DNA from 3 places in the Streptosporangium sp. NPDC004631 genome. Region 2 is predicted to be linked to each of the others. Evidence: riboswitches for the same ligand, from Rfam matches in the RefSeq annotation. Region 2 holds a riboswitch; each other region holds the start of a gene.
What was found. A riboswitch is a leader RNA that binds a small molecule or an ion and turns the genes downstream of it on or off. The one in region 2 is predicted to bind cyclic di-AMP.
Positions count from the first base shown of each region.

Region 1: linked by a shared signal. The riboswitch ahead of ACWEF2_RS15270 (C40 family peptidase) and the one ahead of ACWEF2_RS02165 (hypothetical protein) in region 2 are both predicted to bind cyclic di-AMP.
Region 3: linked by a shared signal. The riboswitch ahead of ACWEF2_RS12945 (C40 family peptidase) and the one ahead of ACWEF2_RS02165 (hypothetical protein) in region 2 are both predicted to bind cyclic di-AMP.

Region 1 is NZ_JBSGCR010000012.1:175,925-178,183, forward strand. Features, by position in the region: gene ACWEF2_RS15265 (amino-acid N-acetyltransferase) at 1-561, opposite strand, end outside; cyclic di-AMP (ydaO/yuaA leader) riboswitch at 897-1,047, shown strand; gene ACWEF2_RS15270 (C40 family peptidase) at 1,062-2,102, shown strand.
Region 2 is NZ_JBSGCR010000002.1:109,003-111,261, forward strand. Features, by position in the region: gene ACWEF2_RS02160 (DUF4253 domain-containing protein) at 1-398, shown strand, start outside; cyclic di-AMP (ydaO/yuaA leader) riboswitch at 830-981, shown strand; gene ACWEF2_RS02165 (hypothetical protein) at 1,220-2,053, shown strand; gene ACWEF2_RS02170 (hypothetical protein) at 2,229-2,259, opposite strand, start outside.
Region 3 is NZ_JBSGCR010000010.1:69,489-71,747, reverse strand. Features, by position in the region: gene ACWEF2_RS12950 (NlpC/P60 family protein) at 1-681, shown strand, start outside; cyclic di-AMP (ydaO/yuaA leader) riboswitch at 1,186-1,344, shown strand; gene ACWEF2_RS12945 (C40 family peptidase) at 1,427-1,936, shown strand.

The DNA of each region.
Region 1 (2,259 bases), on a different contig from region 2:
CTCGTCATAGGAGGCGAGAAGTTCGGCGTAGACCTCCGGCGAGATGGGGGTGCCCTGGATCTCCTGAAATCCGTGCCGGGCGAAGAAATCAACCTCGAAGGTGAGACAGAAGACCCGGCGCAGGCCCAGCTCGCCGGCGGCGCGGACGAGCTCGGAGACGATCCGGTGGCCGATGCCCAGGCCCCGGCAGCCGGGATCGACGGCGACCGTGCGGATCTCGGCGAGGTCCTCCCACAGGACGTGAAGCGCCCCGCAACCCACCACGACCCCGTCCCTGTCGGCCACCCAGAACTCCTGGACGTCCTCGTACAGGGTGACCGTGGCCTTCTCCAGCAGGCGCGGACCGGCCCCGGCGTAGGTGTCGACAAGCCGCCGGATGCCGCGCACGTCCGGGGTGCGGGCACGCCGGATCGTGATCGCGATGGCGTCCGCCCCGGCCTCCCGCCGGCTCGGCGATCCCCGATCCGCGTCCACTCCCCCGTCCACGGTCCCCGCTCGTCGTCCCGCGTCTCCGGTGCGGCGTACGGCCGGCGTCGGGGACTGCTCCGCAACCTGCTCCATGACCGATCAGCGTACGTCCTCGTCACCACCTATTTACGGCTCAGCCTTAACCCCTGTCCAGGAGCCGTTGGATGACGCACCGTAGCTCGCCTGCCACGGTGAGCCGAGATCTTCGCCGACGGACCGAATCCCCCCGTCTCACACGCACGGACCTGCGAAGACCCCCGTCACCTCCGCCAGGAGGGACGCGGGGCCGGCGTGACACACATATCGATCATGAAATGATGTGACCTGACCGTGACATTTCAGTTGTGAAAGCTCTACCAACTTTGCAGTTCTGGTTGAGCATGAACCTCCAATTGCACTAATGTCCGTCCTCGATGTCAGCAACGTAAAGAGCTGACCCGCCGAATCCCCCGACTGGGGAACCGGGGACCCACCCTCCCGACGTCCCCCGGGGTGAATCCGAGGTGCCACCGGCATCCGGTAGGGCTGCCTCCGGCCCGAACCCGTCAGCTAACCCGGTAGGCGGCCAAGAGAGGAGCCTGTTGGTGAAGCGCATGCGCGACCGTGGGGCACGACGTGCGGGCAGGCACGCCCGCAGCCGAGAACAGGCGGCGCGCGGACTGTCGTTCCGGTTCGCGGTCATCGGGGCGGCGTTCGCCTCCCTCACCCTCGGCACCCCCCTCGTGGCGGCCACCGCCGACCCGCAGCCCAGCCTCCGCCAGCTCGCCAAACAGGCCGAGAAGCTGCACACCGAGATCGAGACGCTCACCGAGCAGTACAACGGCGAGCGGGTCAAGCTCAAGCAGGCCCAGCGCGCCGCCGAGAGCGCCGAGAAGACCCTCGCCGTCAGCGAGTCGGAGCTGGAGTCACGGCGCACCAAGGCCACCCTGCTCGCGCAGAGCAGCTACATGGCGGGCGGGCTGGGCCCGGGGCTCACCTTCAGCCAGTCCTCCGATCCCGACGCCTTCCTCGACCAGGCCACCACGAACTACGCGCTCCAGCAGCAGCAGAGCGAGGAGGTCGCCCAGGTCGGCCGGGCGATCAAGGCCGCGGAGAGCGCGCAGGTGAGCGCCAAGGCCCGGACCACCGAGGTCAAGGACCTCCTCAACCAGATCGGCGACAGGCGCACCACGATCGAGCGCCTGGTCGCCAAGGTCGAGAGCAGCCTGTTTCGGGAGGTACGGTCCCGGGCGAGCAGCACCCGGGGCAACCGGGTGAAGATCGACGTGCCGATCGTGGGCGACGGCAAGGCCGCCGAGGCCGCCCGGTGGGCTCTCACCCAGCAACTCAAGCCGTATGTGTGGGGCGCCGAGGGACCGAACTCCTTCGACTGCTCGGGCCTGGTGATGTGGGCCTACCAGAAGGTCGGCATCAGCCTGCCGCACTACACGGGCAACCAGTGGACGGCGGGCACCCACGTCTCCAGGGACGACCTGCGCCCCGGGGACCTGGTCTTCTTCTACAGCGACCTGCACCACGTGGGGATCTACATCGGCGCGGGCCTGATGGTCCACGCCCCCCAGACCGGTGACGTCATCCACATCGCGACGATCGACAACCGCCCCTTCGCCGGTGGTGTGCGTATCGCGGACTGAGCGCGAACCCGGTGCGGACCCCGGCGGCGCCGGGCGCGAACACCCCGCCGCGGACCGGGCGCGGGCCGACCGCGAACACCCGGCCGTGAACTGGGCGCGGGTCGGGTGCGGGGTCGGTCACGGGCCGAGCGCGGGCCGAGAACCGCCCCTGGGGCGG
Region 2 (2,259 bases):
GCGAGCTCGCCGCCGACCCCGGCGCGGTCGCCGACTGGTACGCCGGGGTGATCGCCGAGCGCCGGACCCCGCTCGGGCTGGTCGCGGCCGACCGGGGTGCCGACGCGCTGGCCGTCATGGGGTGGCAGGGGGCGCTGAACCACAACGAGTGGATGGTCCCGCTGGCGGCCGTGGTGCGCAGCTGGGAGGACCGGTTCGGGGCGCGGCTGGTCGGCATGGGGTTCAACACCCTGGACCTGAGCGTCGCCGCGCCTCCGGTCACCCCGGAGCACGCCCTGCACGTCGCCGCCGAGCACTGGACGTTCTGTCCCGACAGCGTCATCTACAGCGCCGGGACGCTGATCGACTACGCCGAGCAGATCAGGGGGAGGAACGCCTGGTCCTTCTGGTGGGACTGACCGTCCGGGTCGCGGAGGCGGGACGGGCCGCACGGGTGAGGGCGGACCCGGCCGATTGGGCTCTCCGTGGATCCGTGGGCATATGCCGGGGCGGGCGGCGTCGTTGTGAGAAGGATCGGCGCACCGGCTGGGGGCGGCGGCTGCGACAATCGAGCGACTTGTTCGTAAAGCCCGTCTTCTTCGGGGATTAAGGGGAAGAAGCCGCAGGTCAGGTGGGTGATGACGATAAGATCATTAGGTAGGTTTCCTAATGGTTTCGCCGAACCTAACAGCGTGGAGTGAGGATGGTCAAGGCCTGGCCAATGGCTCTTTCTTGGCCGTTGAAGGTAGATCTTCTGGGGTTTTCATGGCTTTTGTTTTGCTTTGTCCCCATCTGGTAGGTAGTGTCCTAGTCGTTATCGGTCGGCGACTTGCCCTTCAGGAGAAGGAGCGGCCAACCGACGTCGAATCCCGAAGGCCCCCAGGGGGCCGCGGGAACCGGGGACCCACTTCATGGGGTGAATCCGCCGCAGGCCTGCGGCGGTAGGGCAACTCCAGCGCCCGAACCCGTCAGCTAACCCGGTAGACGAGATGGAGAGGAGATCCCCTTCATGGATCGCTGTATCGCCTTCGTCCCGGTGCCGCCTACCGTGTTCGTGCCGATCATCTAAGACTTCCTCGCCGCGCCCGGTCGCGGCACCACCTCGCATCGCGCCTCGCGTAGCGTCCGGCCCCTCCGGCTACGCCTTCTCTTCTCCGTGAGCGCGTACGCGTATACGCCCGTGTCTTCCTTGACCTCTTGTGCGGGCTGTCCTGTTCCCTCGCGAAAGAGTCTGCTTCCTATGCGTTTTTCCCCTCGTCTGCGCCATCACGTGTTCGCCGCCACCATCCTGGGTGCGAGCATCCTCACCTCCGCCGGCGTCGTCTCGGCACTCCCGGCCTCGGCCGACACCGGCTCCTCCTCGTCCGCCGACTCCGAGACCATCCTGCTCAAGGGCTCGACCAAGGCCTCCTACTTCTGGGACGACTCCTCAGGCCGGGCCGGGGACACCGGTCTGCCCGCGAGCGGCAAGCCCATGCAGAAGGGCATGATCGCGAGCCCGAGCTGGCCGCTGTTCACCGAGGGCTATGTCGTCTACAAGGGCAAGAAGGCCAAGTTCTTCGTCGGCGACCGAGGCCCCGGTATTCCCTCCAACAACGGTGTCATGATCGACCTTGACGCCAAGAGCTTCGCCGACCTGACCGGCGGCACGTTCAACCCCAGCACGCTGGGTGTGGACGGCGTCGGCGGCATGGGCCACATCAAGGTCGACTACGTCGTCACCAAGTGGGGCAACGGCGTGGGCAAGAAGAACCACCCCGTGGCGTTCGCCAGCGGCGCCTGGAAGGTCATGGACTCCAACCCGGCCGAGCCGCCGAAGGTCGTCCTCGCCGACCCGGCGCAGCCGAAGAAGGACCGGGAGGCCGACAAGACCGACCTCGCCGACGCGCCCGGGATCCTCATGCCCAACGGCGGCGTCGCCCCCGCGGCTCTCGCGCCGAAGGGCTTCCGGGACCTGAGCGGGTCACAGACCGCCCCCATCACCTCCGGCTCCGCCAACGCGCTGGCCGGCGCGGCGGGACTGGCCGCCGTGGGCGGCGCCACCTTCCTGATCGCCGGTCGTCTCAGCCGGTAGATCACGGAGCACCGCGCACCCCGGTGGATCACGGGCCGCCACATCCCGGTAGATCATGGGACGCCGCGCCCGGTGGGCCGTCAGGCGCCGCACTCCGGTGGATCACCGGTCGTCTCACCCCGGTGGGCCGCCGGCGAACGGGGTCGAGATCGCCGGGGCCCGCCGTACCGGAGGGTCAGATCTCCAGCTTCTCCTCGATGGCGCGC
Region 3 (2,259 bases), on a different contig from region 2:
CTGGGCGCCGCCAACGGCTGGTCGGGCATGGTCGGCCGGCCCGACCCCGGCTCGCTGCTGAGCGGCCTGGCCGCCGTCGACCAGATGTCCGCCTCCCGCGCTCAGTCCCTGAACGCCTTCGAGGAGGCCACCAAGACGTTGCGCGGCAACCGCGACCAGGCCAGGGAGGCCCTGACCGAGGCCGATCGGACGCGTGACGAGCTGGCCGAGGAGAAGGCCAAGGCCGACAGGATGGTGAAGCTCCAGACGAAGGTGCTGCGCGATCTCGGCGCCTTTAGGACCGGCAACCCCAACAGCTCGGGGATCCAGTACAACGGCCCGGCGTCCGGCAACGCCCGGGCCGCGCTGAGCTTCGCCTTCGCCCAGGTCGGCAAGCCCTACCAGTACGGCGGCACCGGCCCGGGAGGCTGGGACTGCTCCGGCCTCGTCCAGGCGGCCTGGCGCAGCGGAGGCGTCAGCCTCCCCCGCACGACCTGGGAGCAGTGGAGCTGGGGGGCCGGCCGCAAGGTCTCCCTGAGCGAACTCCAGGCCGGTGACCTCATCTTCAGTGAGGGGCTGGGACATGTGAGCCTCTACGCGGGCGCCGGAAAGATCGTCCACGCCCCCCAGACCGGGGACGTCGTCAAGGTCGTTCCCCTGTCGGCCTACGGCCGCCGCCTGGTCGGGGCCGTCCGCCCCTGAGCCCGCCCCCTCAGCGCCCCGCTCGGCCCTCAGCGCCCCGTCCGGTGCCGCTGGAGCGTTCCACGGAAGGGTCCGCTGGATCGTTCCGCTGGGAGGACTGAGCGCGGCTGAGGGCCGGCGGATGCGCGCGGCCTCGCGGCGATCCCGGAGAGCGGGGTGGGCATGGCGGGGCCGAGAGTGGCCCGTGGGCCGTACGCGGAGGGTGAGAAGGTCGCCAAAGATGTGACGTACGCGACAGGAGAGGCGCTTTCCGAATAATGATCCGGAGGGTGTGACGAGAGTCATATTCGACCGATGAAGTCGCCCCCGAGCAGGTCTTCCGTGGGCGCGAGAAGCGTTATTTGATCTTTAAACTTTGTGAGGGCTTTGCCGAAACGTGATGATCAGAGTAGCTTCTGGCGTCGCGGCGAGTAAGCCATACCGTCGCGCCGAGCGTCGGTCCCCCAGGCCGGCTTTCCGATAGAAATCCAATTGGTCGCCGTTCCTCCAAGGGGTCCGCCCCACCACGGTGACCTGCCGAATTCGTGCAGCCAGGAGGCATGGAGCCGGGGAACCAATAGGCCGTCAACCTACGGTCAGGGGTGAATCGACATATCTGTGTCGTAGGGCGTCTTCCCAGCCCGAATCCGTCAGCTAACCCGGTAGGCATCAGTGGAAGTCCCAAGGAGAAATCCTGTCTACCACCCTGCATAACCTTCGTTTGTCACGCCTTTTTCGTCTTTCCCTCGGTGGGTTTGTCCTCACGTTGACCGCCTCAACCGGGGCGGTCACGCTGGGACCCACGGCGGCGGGGGCGGCGACGGACAGCGCGGCCGCGGTTCAGGTCGGGAGCACGGCGAAGACTCACGTCAAGCGCACGGCCAAGACCGCGATGAACAGGGCCGCACGGCAGAGGACAAAGGCCAGGAAGGCCGTATCGGTGGCCAAGCGGCAGATCGGCGATCCGTACCGGTGGGGAGCCACCGGTCCCGGCGCGTTCGACTGCTCGGGCCTTGTCCAGTACGCGTGGCGCAAGGCCGGCGTCTCCCTCCCCAGGGTCACGTACAGCCAGTACCGCGTCGTCAGGAAGAAGGTCTCATGGAGCAGGTTGCACCCTGGTGACCTGCTGTTCTTCTACGGAAAGGGCCACGTGGGCATGTATGTCGGCCACGGCAGGATGGTCCATTCGCCGAGCAGCGGCAAGACGGTCCGGATCGTGAGGCTGAGGGGCTACTACAGGTCCTCCTTCGCCGGAGCCGTCCGTCCGGGCGGCTGACAGCGGGACACGGCCCCGTCCATCCGGTTCGGGGCACAGCCGGAGAGTTGACCCCATCGTGGTCGCCGTGGAGGGGGACAGGTGTCCGGACCGTTCAACGTCGAACGGCGTTCTCGGCGCGTCGCGGAGCCGGGTCGCGGGAACGCCGCCCGTGCCGTCCGCGCCGTGGCCGATGGGGCCGGACCGGAGCCGGCCGGACGTGGTGACACCACAACCCGCTCCGGAGGAGATGGGTAACAGGTAGAGGAGGCGGCTCCACGATCACGCCTGTGATCGTGGAGCCGCCTCTCCTCGACCGCCCCGGCCCGGTTCGCCGGCGGTGT